2 linked regions of the Marinoscillum sp. 108 genome follow. The protein of the gene in region 1 binds, or shares a complex with, the protein of each later gene. Links are inferred from orthologs where the notes say so. Each region holds a gene or a part of one and is shown on either strand. Other genes may lie near its edges. The genes, in order: rny and pfkA.

The links.
Region 2: rny (region 1) and pfkA share a complex: the UniProt entries of both Bacillus subtilis proteins name them as parts of the possible RNA degradosome complex. The link is inferred for Marinoscillum sp. 108 from one-to-one orthologs.

The regions. Positions count from the first base shown.
Region 1 is NZ_LR734808.1:3,647,846-3,655,086, reverse strand. What follows is about bases 1,945-4,853. They hold rny (ribonuclease Y), read left to right. Parts: upstream 1,945-2,573; coding sequence 2,574-4,133; downstream 4,134-4,853. Other genes in these bases: GV030_RS14830 (DUF3857 domain-containing protein), read left to right, coding at 4,221-4,853; GV030_RS14840 (cell division protein ZapA), read left to right, coding at 2,207-2,491; GV030_RS14845 (hypothetical protein), read left to right, coding at 1,945-2,199. Also shown: pheT (phenylalanine--tRNA ligase subunit beta), read left to right, coding at 1-1,899; more of GV030_RS14845, read left to right, coding at 1,900-1,944; more of GV030_RS14830, read left to right, coding at 4,854-6,215; GV030_RS14825 (transglutaminase domain-containing protein), read left to right, coding at 6,375-7,241. UniProt on the Bacillus subtilis protein: Endoribonuclease that initiates mRNA decay. Initiates the decay of all SAM-dependent riboswitches, such as yitJ riboswitch. Involved in processing of the gapA operon mRNA, it cleaves between cggR and gapA.
Region 2 is NZ_LR734808.1:200,143-207,327, reverse strand. What follows is about bases 8-2,860. They hold pfkA (6-phosphofructokinase), read left to right. Parts: upstream 8-874; coding sequence 875-1,846; downstream 1,847-2,860. Other genes in these bases: GV030_RS00750 (PAS domain S-box protein), read left to right, coding at 2,776-2,860; miaA (tRNA (adenosine(37)-N6)-dimethylallyltransferase MiaA), read right to left, coding at 1,835-2,752; GV030_RS00765 (glycosyl transferase family 1), read right to left, coding at 8-653. Outside these bases: more of GV030_RS00765, read right to left, coding at 1-7; more of GV030_RS00750, read left to right, coding at 2,861-6,057; GV030_RS00745 (response regulator), read left to right, coding at 6,069-6,446; GV030_RS00740 (hypothetical protein), read left to right, coding at 6,436-6,711; GV030_RS00735 (MBL fold metallo-hydrolase), read left to right, coding at 6,708-7,185. UniProt on the Bacillus subtilis protein: Catalyzes the phosphorylation of D-fructose 6-phosphate to fructose 1,6-bisphosphate by ATP, the first committing step of glycolysis.

The sequences.
Region 1 (7,241 bases):
CTGACCCCCAATCGTGGGGATGCTACCTCTCATCTGGGGGCCGCCCGGGACCTGAAAGCATTTTTCAAAAGACCCATTGAACCACGCCAATCCAAAAGTCTAAAAACGGAAATCGACCGACCCATTGAGGTAACGGTAGAAAAGAATGAGGCTTGCCCGAGGTATTCAGGCCTCACCATTCGCGGACTGAAAATAGGGCCTTCTCCTGATTGGTTGCAGTGGCGGTTAAAGGCTGTTGGGCTGTCCCCTATCAACAACGTAGTTGATATCACCAACTATGTAATGATGAGTCTCGGTCAGCCGATGCATGCTTTTGATGCTGACGCAATTACCGGAAACAAAATCACCGTAAAAACTTTACCAGCGGGCACAAAATTTACCACCCTTGATGAAGTGGAGCGGAAGCTGAGTGACAAAGACCTGATGATCTGCAATGATCAATCGGGTATGTGCATCGCCGGAGTATTTGGTGGAACACAGTCCGGTGTGAAAGACAGCACCACCAGCATTTTCCTGGAAAGTGCCCACTTCTCAGCAGATTGGGTACGTGGTACGGCCATGCGACACGGTCTTTCTACCGATGCTTCCTTCCGGTTCGAAAGAGGCTCTGATCCCGAGATGACCCTCCCAGCCCTTCAAATGGCTGCAGAGATGATTTTGGAGCTCGCAGGTGGCCACGTGGCATCCGAAGTGGTGGATATCTATCCACAACCTATTTTGCCGGTTAGGATTCCTACCACCTATCAAAATTTTCATCGACTAATAGGCATTACACTGCCCAACGACCAGATCATCGAAATCCTTAATCTGCTGGACATCCAGACAGAAACTATTGATGACGCCTCCTTCACCGCCATTGTGCCTCCTTACAGAAGTGAAGTGACGCGCGAAGCAGACCTGGTAGAAGAAGTTCTGAGAATTTATGGGTTTAACAATATCCCGCTGGAAGAAACCCTCTCTGCAGGATACCTCTCTTCATTCAGCGAAAAAGAGCCTTACAAGCTTCAGGAAGATCTTTCTACCTACCTGGCCGGAAAGGGCTTTTCAGAAATACAAACCAATTCTCTCACTAACCCCAAATACTATAAGGATTTGGGCCTTGGAGGTGAGCCGGTGGAGATCCTGAATAAATCGAGTGAAGACCTGGGGTATATGAAAACCTCACTGCTCTACACCGCCCTGGAGTCAGTCAGACACAACATCAACCGAAAAACCAAAAACCTGAATCTTTTCGAGTTTGGTAAAATTTACGCCCAGAAGAACGAAAAATATAAGGAAGACCAACTGCTGGCATTCTATATGAGTGGCGACTCTCACGAGGAAAGCTGGCTGGAAGGCGCCCGAAAAATAGGATTTCACGACCTCTCAAGAGTCGTTTTCTCATCGCTTCAGCACCTAAAGGTCGTTGGCTATACCACAGAACCAACGGAGGACCCGGCTTTGGAATACGGACTGGCTGTGAAACTCAATAATAAGGTGATTGGGAAATTGGGGATGCTAAAAACTAAAATCTCTCGTTACTTCGACATCAAACAGGAAGTGTTCTACGCTGAGTTTTTATGGAAAGACCTGGTAAGAGCCGCTAAGGTGGAAACGTCGTTTGAAGAAATCTCAAAATATCCTGAGGTCCGCAGAGATCTTTCGTTGGTACTGGATAAAAAGGTATCTTACAATGAGATTAAAGATTTAGCTTTCAAGTCTGAAAAAAAATTACTAAATCGAATTAATGTCTTTAGCGTGTATGAAGGAGACAAACTGGAAGCAGGCAAAAAATCATACGCACTGAGTTTCTTTATTCAGGACAAAACTAAAACACTCACAGATAAGGGTATTGATAAGGTCATGAATGGCCTGATCAGCACATTTGAAAATGAAGTAGGAGCAATTATCAGAAAGTAAATGGGCAACGAAACACTGAGAACTGAAATCAACAATCTGGAACGAAGGGTTAAACTTTTACTTAGTGAACACGCACAGCTTAAAGTAGAGCTCCAAAAAGTAAGCAATGAGAACCAACAGTTGAAAGCTCAGGCTTCACAGCAGGAGGCCAATCTTGCAAACTTTCAAAATCAAATGAAAATTAGTAAAATTGTAGAAAGCATGGTAGTCGGCGATAGCGATGCGAACGAGGTGAAGGATGTGCTTGACGACTATATTAAGGAGATAGATAAATGCATTGCTCATTTGGGTGAAGCTTAAATACCTGATGGCAGAATTATCAATAAAGCTAAAAATAGGAAACCGGGAGTACCCCATGAGGGTAAAGGCCGAGGATGAGGAACGTATCAGACGTGCTGGTAAGATGTTAAATGAAAAAATAAAATCTTATCGGAACCAGTTTGGTATAGAAGACAACCAAGACCTGCTTGCCATGGTGGCATTTGATTGCCTGGTAGACAAAATGAAAAACGAAGAGACTATAGAGTCCACAGACGAAGTAGCACTTGATCAACTGAGAAACATTAGCCAATTGATAGCGAACGCTATTTAAACCCCTCCGTAATACAGTCCACACCCCATTCCCGGCCCTCCCCGACAGGCCATGTATGTGAAATACCTACTTAAATTGATCGATGGATATATTATACATTTTGATTGCTCTGGGGGGGATACTCCTGGGGTTTGTCATAGACCGGGTCATACTCAAACGGTCTATCACCAAGAAGCTAAAAAGTGCTGAAGACCAGAAGAAACTGATCCTGAAAGAAGCTGAGGTAAACGCCGAAAGCATCAAAAAGGACAAAGTACTGGAGGCTAAGGAGAAATTTCTCAAACTCAAAACAGAATTTGAAGAAGAGGCCAACCGCAAAAAGAACCTCCTCATCACCAACGAAAACAAACTCAAGCAGCGTGAGTCTACCATCTCCAAGCAAATAGAGCAAAACAAACGGGTGGAAGCTGAATTGGAATCTGCCAAAGAAAACCTGCAGGCTCAGCTGGAAATTGTTCGAAAGCGAAAAGAAGAATACGAGAAGTTAAAAAATCAGCAGGTTTCTATTCTGGAAAAGGTGTCCAACCTCACCGCTGAGGAAGCCAAAGCTCAGCTGATACAGACGCTCAAAGATGAGGCTCGTACAGACGCGTCGGCACACATCAAAGAGATCATGGAGGAAGCCAATATGTCGGCTACCAAAGAAGCCAAGAAGATAGTACTTCAAACTATCCAACGAACTGCTACCGAGCATGCCATTGAAAACTGTGTGTCTGTCTTCAACATAGAGAGTGACGACATCAAAGGTAAAATTATTGGTAGAGAAGGTAGAAACATCCGGGCACTGGAGGCCGCCACCGGTGTGGAAATCATTGTAGACGATACCCCTGAAGCCATCATCATCTCTGGCTTCGACCCTGTAAGGAGAGAGATCGCCAGGCTCTCACTTCACAGACTCGTACAAGACGGCAGAATACACCCCGCCCGTATAGAGGAGATTGTGAGTAAGACCACCAAGAACATTGACGAGGAGATTGTAGAGATCGGTGAGCGTACCGTCATTGACCTGGGCATTCACGGATTGCACCCGGAGTTGATCAAATTAGTGGGTAGGATGAGGTTCCGCTCGTCCTATGGACAAAACCTGCTGCAGCACTCCAGAGAAGTAGCCAACCTGTGTGCTACCCTGGCCTCTGAACTTGGAATTAACCCTAAACAAGCCAAGCGTGCCGGCCTCCTGCATGATATTGGCAAGGTATGGCCAGATGAGCCAGAAAAGCCACACGCCATCATAGGCATGGAGCTCGCACAGAAATACAAAGAATCTCCAGACATCTGCAATGCCATAGGTGCTCACCATGATGAAATAGAGATGACCACTATGATCTCGCCCATCGTACAGGCCTGTGACGCCATCTCTGGCAGTAGACCTGGTGCTCGTCGTGAAATCATGGAGCAGTACCTCAAACGTCTCAAAGAACTGGAGGAAGTAGCGCTCAGCTTTGAAGGTGTCAATAAATGCTACGCCATCCAGGCGGGCCGTGAGCTCCGAGTACTTGTAGATGCTGAAAACGTTACCGATCAGCGTGCGGGAGAGCTGTCCTTCAATATTTCTCAGAAAATTGAAAAAGACATGCAGTATCCCGGCCAGATCAAAGTGACCGTGATCCGTGAGACCCGGGCCGTGGCGTTCGCCAAGTAGGAAACCGCTTTTTAAAATAATTAAAGAAAGTCCCGGATTAGTTCGGGACTTTTTTTTATTATTACTTTCTCCGTTCAGCTCCTAATCATGCCAAGAAATATCCTTCCCTTCCTTCTTCTGATTTCCTTACCATCATTGGCTCAAAAACCTCCTTTGAAATTCGGTAAATTAGATATGCAAGAACTCACGCTTAAGGAATGTTCATTCTACCCGGAAGCTAAAGCAATGGTCATAGCGGAGTATGGTGATCTGCGATTCAATTATCTAAACGATAATTGGACCACCAAATTTACAATAACACGCCGCATCAAAATTTTCACAACGGAAGGTAAGAACCAAGCAAACGTATCTATTCGGTTATATGACCCTGTGGACGGAGGCATTCACGAAAGGTTATCCTCGGTCAAAGCCATTACCCACAACTTGGTTGACGGAAGAATAGAAAAGACTCCATTGAATCAAAGTGAGGTTTTTAGAACGAGACTAAGTGACCACAGAACCGAAATTAGTTTCACCTTACCGAATGTTCAGGTGGGTTCGGTAATAGATTATGAAATTATACTCATATCTAACTATCTCTCCGTTCTTTTTCCATGGAAATTTCAGAAATCTATCCCAACCAAGGTGTCAGAAATCAGATATGTGATCCCTGAATATTTCAACTATATAACCAGCCAACTAGGCACCTCAATTGAGCTCACCAAAGAAACAAACTCAGTTCATGAATCCTTTAAATACAAGTGGGAATCAGAGCCTGGGATAGGTGGTAACAAAGCAGTAGCAATAGGAGCTGAAAATTCGGTAAGCAAAGAACAAAGATTTGTAGCTCGCAATATTCTTCCCTTGGAAGATGAGCCCAATATCAATAACAAACCGGACCTTCCTGCTCGACTCGAGTTCCAGTTAGTCTCAAGTCAAATGCCAAATTCCGCTGTGAAATTCTACGCGGACAATTACGAATCTTTCACCAAGGATATTCTGACTTGGGAGTCATTCGGAAAAACCCTTGACCAAGGGGCTTTTGCATCTCCTGCCATAAAGGAATTAAGGGCTGACTCTGTCTCCGATCTTGCTTCAGCAATTTATCACTGGATACAAAACCATTTTTCATTCACAAATGAATATGGTGTTACAAATAACAAGGCTGGGAAAATTGCCTTCAATGAAGGCTCAGGAAATGTTCCGGCCATTAATCTAACTTTAATTGCAGCGCTAAGAGAGGCCGGAATAAACGCTTACCCTATCATATTAAGCACAAGAGGGCATGGCATCCCACATCCAGTCTACCCAAATTATGAAGACTTTAACTATGTAATCGTGGGAGTGAAGACTGAAGCAGGATTGATTCTGGCAGATGCCACCACCAAGCTCTCTTTTGGCACTATCCCGGAGAGATGCTTAAATGGGAAAGGCTGGTTAGTTGACAATGAGTTTGGTCAATGGGTTGACCTCAAAAAAGAGGCTCACTATTCCTCTGAAGTTTCCATTAACATGACACTCGAAGAGACTCAAATAACTTCAGAACTACACATTACACACAAGAACTACGCTGGCGTTACTACCTGGGAGCAAGTTGATTCAATCGGAGCAACCAACTTCATTCAGGAGATCGACCAAAAGCTTTCTGACTGGGATATTGAAAATTTCAATATTAAGTCAGGTACCAAGGAAAGCAAAGAGCATTTCGAGTTCGAAATAACGGCAAGCCGTGCCATTAATGCAAATAAGAGAATCTACATTAGCCCTTTTATTCTTGGCATGCCGCTTGAAAACCCCTTTAGGAGACCTGAAAGGGTAGCACCAATTGACTTCCCATATGGTTTTGAATATAGGGTCATAGCCCAAATAAAAATCCCTGATGGCTATTCTGCCATACTCCCTGAATCAGGGGTTTTCAAACTTCAAAGTAATGATGGAAGCTTCATATACTCCACAAACCAAGTGGGAAACACAATAAACCTTGTTGGGATTTTCAAAATATCTAAAACCGAATTCAACCCAAACGAATACCAAAATCTTAAACAATTTTATCAACTAGTAACCGACAAAAATCAGGAATTGATCGTCTTGAATAGACTTTGAGAAAATTACCAGAACACTGTTTACAGTAGTTAAATTCAACCCCTAGAGTTGGGTTACATATCCTGTCCTTCAGTCGTTTCCAAAATAATTAAGAAAAGTCCCGGATTAGTTCGGGACTTTTTTTATTTTCAATCCTTCCCAAACTAAACTCACCGCCATATGAAATCCCTAACTTTACTTTTCCTAGTACTTTCCCTTCATGCCTTCGGCCAAAAATCCAACATTAAGTTTGGCAAGGTTACCGAAGAAGAATTAACCCTCACCGAATGTGCCTTCTATCCTGAAGCCAATTCAATGGTCCTGGGCGAATTCGGTACCCTCAATTTTATGTACAACAACGATAAAGGCTGGTCCTATAACCTGGTAGTGCATCGTAGGATAAAAGTATTTAACAAACTCGACAAGGATATCGCCAACATAAAACTCAGGGTTTACGATCCTCTGAAAGGTAACAGCAAGGAAGAAATTGGTGCCATTAAGGCCTTCACTTATAACCTTGTCGATGGAAAAATAGAGAAAACCAAACTGACAAATTCTGAAGAATACACCACCAGAATCAATGATTACAGGATGGAAACCAGTTTCGCCATGCCCGACGTACGTGAAGGGTCGGTGTTTGAGTATCAATACACCCTCAGCTCTGACCTTATTTCCACCCTATCTGCCTGGCATTTTCAGGATGACCTGCCAGTGGAAATTTCCGAATTTCGCTACACTATTCCGGAGTTCTTCAAATACACCGTGAGTCAGGTAGGTTCCTTTGTAGTCCTGGATAGAAAGGAGGAAAATGTAAATGAAACCTTCACCTACCGGTGGGAGTCTGTAGGTGCGGGAGGAAACGTCGAACGAGGCACCGGGTCCTTACCTTCTGTGAGCGTCCATACTACGCAAACCGGTCATAACCTATTACCACTCCAGGATGAGCCCTTCATGAACAACAAGCCCAATGTTCCGGCCCGGCTGGAATTTCAGCTGATGTCAATTCACATGCCCAACAGACCCATCAAAATGGTCGCCGGCAACTAT
Region 2 (7,185 bases), 3.4 Mb from region 1 along the record:
AATTTACCCGCCAAAGAAGTCGGTTTCCCGAGGTAATCATAGGTTTCATTTATTCCATTGGTGATCACCTCGGCAGTTATATTATGTTTTTTAAACATCAGGTTTGCAGTACCTGAGGAAGTCACAAGGATCTTATTGGCCCGCCTCAAGACCTTGTTTTCCAACCATCTATGGAAGAACTTTGCTAATCTTCCAACTTTCAGTTTGTCCAGTAGATCCCAATCAGACCAGGGATCTCTAAAATCTGCCAGCCATTGGACTTGAGGTAAGCCAGTCTTTATACCGAGTCCAATAAGATGCATGGAATGGGGCGGGCCTGTAGTAATAATTGTTTCTATCTCTTTTTCCAGAATCACCTTTTTTAAAAACCTTACCGAAGGTCGTACCCAAAAAAGCCGGGGATCCGGTATAAATAGATTGCCGCGTATCCAAATGATTAACTGCTCCTTCCACGATTTGTCAGATTTCTCCAGAGCAGAACCCTGTTTTATGGCATTTCGATTTCTATTTCCTGTGAGTTGATGTAAAAGAGTGAAGGGCTCCCAAATCTTTCTTCTTATTACAGAAATATTCTTGCAGTCTTCTAAGAGACTCTCATCACGAATATCAAATTGTGCATTTTCCGGGGTATAAACAATTGGCTCCCAACCCATTTCCTTTAGGTTCCTGGCAAAATGCAGCCAGCGCTGTACTCCCACTCCCCCGCTTGGTGGCCAATAATATGTAACGATCAAAATACGTCTATTCCTCATCTAGTGGCATTTTGCATTAATAGAGACTAATTCCATTTTATACCTTTCTTATTTTCATTAATATTGGGCCCCGAAAGCAAATAAACAATATAGCCCCCTAATTTTTTAAATTGATTTAGAATATGAAAAGTATTGGTGTTTTTACATCAGGAGGTGACGCGCCAGGCATGAATGCCTGTATCCGATCTGTGGTGAGAACAGGGCTATATCTTGGTCTGGATGTCTATGGTATCAAATATGGATACAATGGCATGATAGACGGTGACATTTACAAAATGAAGTCATACTCGGTGAGCAATATTGTTCAGCGAGGGGGTACCATCCTGAAGTCTGCCAGGTCTAAAGACTTTATGACCAAGGAAGGTCGTGCAAAGGCTTATGAGCAACTGAAAAAAAGAGGAATAGAGGGCCTGGTGGCTATTGGTGGTGACGGTACATTCACCGGAGCCAACATCTTCTACGAAGAATATGGGATTCCCATCGTGGGAGCACCAGGCACCATAGACAATGATCTTTATGGCTCCGATTACACGATCGGATTTGATACAGCGGTGAATACTGCTCTAGATGCCATTGATAAAATACGTGATACAGCAAACTCACACGATCGGGTGTTCTTTATAGAAGTAATGGGCCGACACAGTGGGTATATCGCCATCCAAAGTGGAATAGGCGGTGGAGCTGAACTGGTGATGGTGCCAGAAACCTCCACTACAATCGGGGACGTAATTCAAACATTGAAGGAAGGGCGCGACAATCAAAAAACTTCTTCCATCGTAGTGGTGGCCGAAGGCGGCGAGCAAGGTGATGCACTGGAAGTGGCCGCCAAAGTAGCCAAAGAGCTGCCTGACCTGGACATCAGAGTTTCCACTCTCGGTCACATCCAAAGAGGTGGATCTCCCACATCTTATGATCGTATCCTTTCATCCAGACTGGGTATGGCTGCTGTGGAAGGACTGGTAAATGGCGAAAAGAATGTGATGGTAGGTGTGGTCAATGACAAAATTGCCTATACGAGCTTCAAGCTTGCCATCTCCAAAGCCAAACCCATCAACCCGGAGTTGATGCGACTGGTAGACATTTTAAGCATTTAAAGAATCTGCTATCAGCCGAATGATTCGTTCCGATTCGTTCGGCTGATACCATTTTATTTCCTCATCCTTTCTGAACCAGGTAAGCTGACGCTTCGCGTACCTTCTGCTGTTTCGTTTCAGCAACCGCACAGCCTCCTCCCGATCATATTTTCCGTCCAGGTAATTGAATATTTCCGTATAGCCCACTGTCTGTAGTGCATTATGATCCTTGTAAGGAAACAAGGCCTTAGCTTCCTCAAAAAGACCCGCATCTATCATCAGATCCATGCGCTTATTGATTCGGTCAAAAAGAATTTCACGATCCATGTTCAAGCCAAATTTCAGGTTCACAAAATTCCTATTGCTCACCGCCTTGCCCTTTCTGAAAGAGGTGAAGGTTTCACCCGAAGAACGGATGACCTCCAATGCCCGGATCACGCGCTGATGATTCTGTTGGTCTACCAGACCGAAATACTCAGGATCTTTCTCTTTCAATTCCTTCAGCATCGGCTCCAGTCCCTCCTCCTCAAACCACCTGTTCAGGCTCGCTCTCAGGTCCAGATCCACTGCGGGCATCTCATCAAATCCGTCCCAAATGGCTTTGAAAAACAACCCGGAACCGCCCACCAACACTACCACATCGTGGCGTTGAAACAACTCATCCAATAATACAAGTGCCTCTTTCTCATACATCCCCACACTGTAGTGGCTTTTGATAGAATGTGAATTGATAAAGTGATGTTTTACCTGGGCCAGTTCCTCCTTATCCGGTTTGGCCGTACCAATATTCATTTCTCGATAAAACTGTCTGGAATCTGCTGACACAATTTGTGTATTGAAATATTTGGCAATCTCAATGGCCAAAGCAGTCTTACCTACCGCCGTTGGCCCCACTACCGATACCAGTATGTTTTTTTTCAAATTCATTTCGATCCCGAAAGTAGCATTAATTGGCTAATTTTATAGAAATGGATCTGGCCGAACAAGACATCAAATCACTCAAGGAAGAAGTAAAATCGCTTCAAGAAAGGCTTGAAAAAGCCCATGAGGACTATTATGGCCTGGTTGAAAAAACCAATTTCCACCTTAAGGAACTCTTTGATTCATCCAATGATCTCATACAGATATTCAAACCCAATGGCGAATTTAGGTTTGTCAACGAAGCCTGGAGAAACAAGCTTGGATACAGAGAGGATGAAATATTTGACCTGAAATTTGTGGAAGTGGTGCACCCCGACCACCGCAAGCAAACCCTCCATAATCTCCTCAAAATCACAGCCGGTAGTCGCCTAGAACGATTCGAAACCGTACTGAAGACCAAGTATGGAAAGAATATCTACGTCATTGGTAAGCTCACCTGTGTTTTTGAAAATGACGAACCTGCCGAGTTCCGATGTGTCTTTTTTGATATTACAGAACGCTTCCGTGCAGAGCGAGCTCAGAGTCTTTACTACAAAATTGCCAACATCACCATCTCCCAAAACAGCCCGGAGGACTTCTATGGCAAAATATTTCAAGAGCTCAATGACATACTGAAAGTAAGAAACTTTAGTGTGGCGCTGAAGCAGGGTAAAACCTACCAGTATGCCTACTGGGTAAATGGAGATGAAGAAAAAACGGGAGTCAAATTCAAAAAAGATGTAGAGAAGCTACTGGCCGACTATACCTTCGAACGAGGCAAGCCCATGATCATCTACAGTGATGGGATAGAAAAAATCGCCAAACAGAAAAAAGTCAAACTCCAGGATAAGCTTCCAAATATATGGCTGGGTGTGCTGATACAGCTGGATAGCAGGCCCATAGGTGTGCTCTCGGTTTTTTCCTACCAGGACCAATCCGCCTACAACCACAAAGACCTGGAGCTATTGGATTTTATCTCGGGTCAGATCACCCTCTCCATGGAGCGCAAGCTCAACACGGAAAAGATTCAGAATCAGGGTGCGCGAATCAACGCCATTTTTGAAAGTAGTACCCACCAGATCTGGTCATTGGATTCTGAGCTCAGGTTCACCTCTTTCAACCAGAACTATGCCGAAGCCTTCGAGGCCTATTATGGCCATGAACCCAAAATAGGTATGAGCCTGAAAGACCAGGACCCACATACCATGTCTCATAAAGCCTCCGATTTTTGGCAAAAAAAATACGAGCACGTTTTCAAGGGAAACACCCTCAATTTTCAAACGAGCCAAAAAACCCTGGATGGACAAAAAGTGTGGCGTGACGTCTTCCTCAACCCCATTTTCCTGCCAGATGGGAGCATTCATGAGATTTCGGCCATAGCCAACGACATCACCGAGAAAAAGCTATCAGAAACAGCCCTGATGGAGAGCGAAGAAAAGTTCAGAAACATTTTCGAATCCTTTCAGGATATCTATTTCCGCTGCAATATGGACGGGATCATATCCCTGGTGAGTCCGTCAGTGAAGCGAGTCCTTGGTTTCTACCAGGAAGAGGTGGTCGGTAAAAAAATTACCGACTATTTCATTTCCAAATCCAAACTTTCGGACCTCTTCAAGGAGCTGTATAAAGACAAGCAAGTTCAGAACTACGAAGGTGTAGTAGTGACCAAAGAAGGCAATGAAATTCAGTTTTTGAGCAACGTAAGATTAATCAAGCGTAGAAAAAACAAATATGAAATAGAAGGTGTAGCACGTGACTTCACCCGACTGAAAGAGACCAACAGACAGCTGCGAGAAGCCAAAGAACTGGCCGAGCGCTCCCTGCAAATCAAAGAACGATTTCTAGCCAATATGAGTCACGAAATCAGAACCCCTATGAACGGTATCATAGGCATGATAGACCTCATCGGGTCCACCCAGCTAGATAAGGAGCAGTCAGAATACATCCGTACCATCAAAAAATCTTCAGACAGCCTGCTTCACATCCTCAATGACATCCTGGACCTCTCCAAGATAGAAGCGGGAAAAATGAAGCTCAGACTTCAGCCCGTACGTCTGATAGACACTTTCGAGAAAGTCTATGAACTATACTCCCAGCAGGCACACCTGAGCAATAACACACTGTATTATCACCTGGACGATCAGCTGCCGGAGTACATTATGGCCGACGAGACGCGCCTCACTCAGGTGCTTTCCAATCTGACCTCCAATGCCATCAAGTTTTCTCCCAAAAAGGGAAATATCAACCTGAGTATACGTGTGCTAAACCGTCAGGACAACTGCTACCGATTCAAGGTTTTCATTAAAGACTCAGGGATCGGGATTTACCAGAATGATATCGAAAAACTGTTTCAGAATTTTAGCCAGATAGATAGCTCCAGCAGCAAAAATTACTCAGGCACAGGCCTTGGGCTGGCCATCTCCAAGGAGCTGGTCAAATCAATGGGTGGAGAAATCGGCGTGGCCTCCACCCCTGGCTTGGGAAGTACCTTTTGGTTTACTTTTGAGGCCTACTCGATCAGCGCTGATGAGATCTCCGAAAAGACTGAAGAGAGTGTCTTTGTCAAACAGTTCACTGATTCGAGCCCCAGGATTCTTTTGGTGGACGACAATCAGATCAACAGAAATGTGGCCAAAAGTATCCTGCTCAAGTCGGGATGCGAGGTAGTGGAAGTTAGCAGCGGTCAGGAAGCGATCAAGGAAGTAAAAAAGAAGAAATTTGACCTGATTTTTATGGACATACAGATGCCTGACATGGATGGAGTGCAGGCTACTGCCAAAATCAAAAAGCTTAAACTGGATCACAGACCGCCTATAGTAGCCATGACCGCCTATTCCATGGAAGAGGATCGGGTGAAGTTTCTCAAGAAAGGATTGGACGATTACATCGCCAAGCCAATAAAAGCCAATAGTTTAATTGAAAAAGTCAAAACTTGGTTGCATTTTGAGCCAAAATCAGTAAGTTCTGAAGTTTTTAATGAAAGCGCTGAAGAGCTCGTCATCAACCAAAACACACTCAACCACCTTTATAAGTACGGAGGCCGCGAACTGATCGAAAGTGTACTGAGTGATTTTGACGAGGAAGCTACAGCGCAAGTGGCTAGTGTTACAGATTTTGCCGGCAAGAAAGAGTACGAATCTATGCGCAGGGAACTACATACCTTAAAAGGTAATGCTGGCACCTTGGGCATTGAACGTCTGGCAGCCGTGGCCAAAGAGATGGAGAAAAAACTTAAAAGTAAGGACTATAAATACATGAATAAGCAGCTCGGTGAATTGAAAAAATGTCTTACTGAATTTAAAGAGAGTTACGCTAATTTTTTAACCACCTGAACCCTACCCTAATGATTAAGAAAATATTAGTTGCAGAGGATAGTTCTGTGATACAGAATCTCACCAAGAAGATTCTTTCCCTGCAGAATTATGAAATCAGTGCTGTAAAGGATGGCCGAAAGGTAATTGACAAACTGGAGTCCGAAACCTTCGATCTTATCCTTATGGACATACACATGCCTGTAATGGACGGTATGGAGTGTGCACGGGAAATCCGTAAAATGAAAAACAAAAATGCTGACGTGCCCATCATAGCCATCACAGGCAATGCCAATAACTATAGCCTGGATGACTTTAAAGAAGCGGGAATCAATGGTTATCTTCCAAAACCATTAAATTACGACACCCTGGTGGAAACAGTAAAAGGCTACATGGTAGATGGAAATTAAATACACAAAACATTTTTTAAACAGGCTGGAGGATATCTTCTCCGAAACAGATTACATGCTCAGGTATGAGAAGGGAAATTTTCAGTCGGGTTATTGTATCCTGAAGGACACTCGGATTGCCATCGTGAATAAATACTACTCACTGGATGGGAAAATTAATAGCCTTCTCGAAATTCTCAAACAAATAGACATCAACTCGAAAGACCTGAGCGAGAAAAACCGAAAACTCTTTCAGGAAATCAATCAAACACAACTTTCATTTTGATCATTACTTTTTTAGGTACCGGCACCTCCCAGGGTGTGCCCGTCATAGCCTGTGATTGCGAAGTTTGCACCTCCATTGATTTTCGTGACAAACGTACACGAGCGTCCATTCATATAGAAGTAGACGGACTCAGTCTGGTAGTAGATACTGGCCCTGACTTCAGAACTCAAATACTCAGGGAACGCGTCAAAAGGTTGGATGCTGTCTTGTATACCCATGCGCACAAGGATCACACAGCTGGCATGGATGACATTCGCAGCTTCAATTTCAGGCAGCAAATGGATATGCCCGTATATGCTTCCTCTGAGGTAATCACCCAGCTCAAAAAAGAATTTTCATACGTCTTTGCCGAGCAGAAATATCCTGGTGTGCCTCAGGTCAAAATTCATGAAATCAACAACGATCCCTTCAATATTCACGGGGTAACGGTCAATCCCATCCAGGTGATGCACTATCAGCTGCCGGTATTTGGAT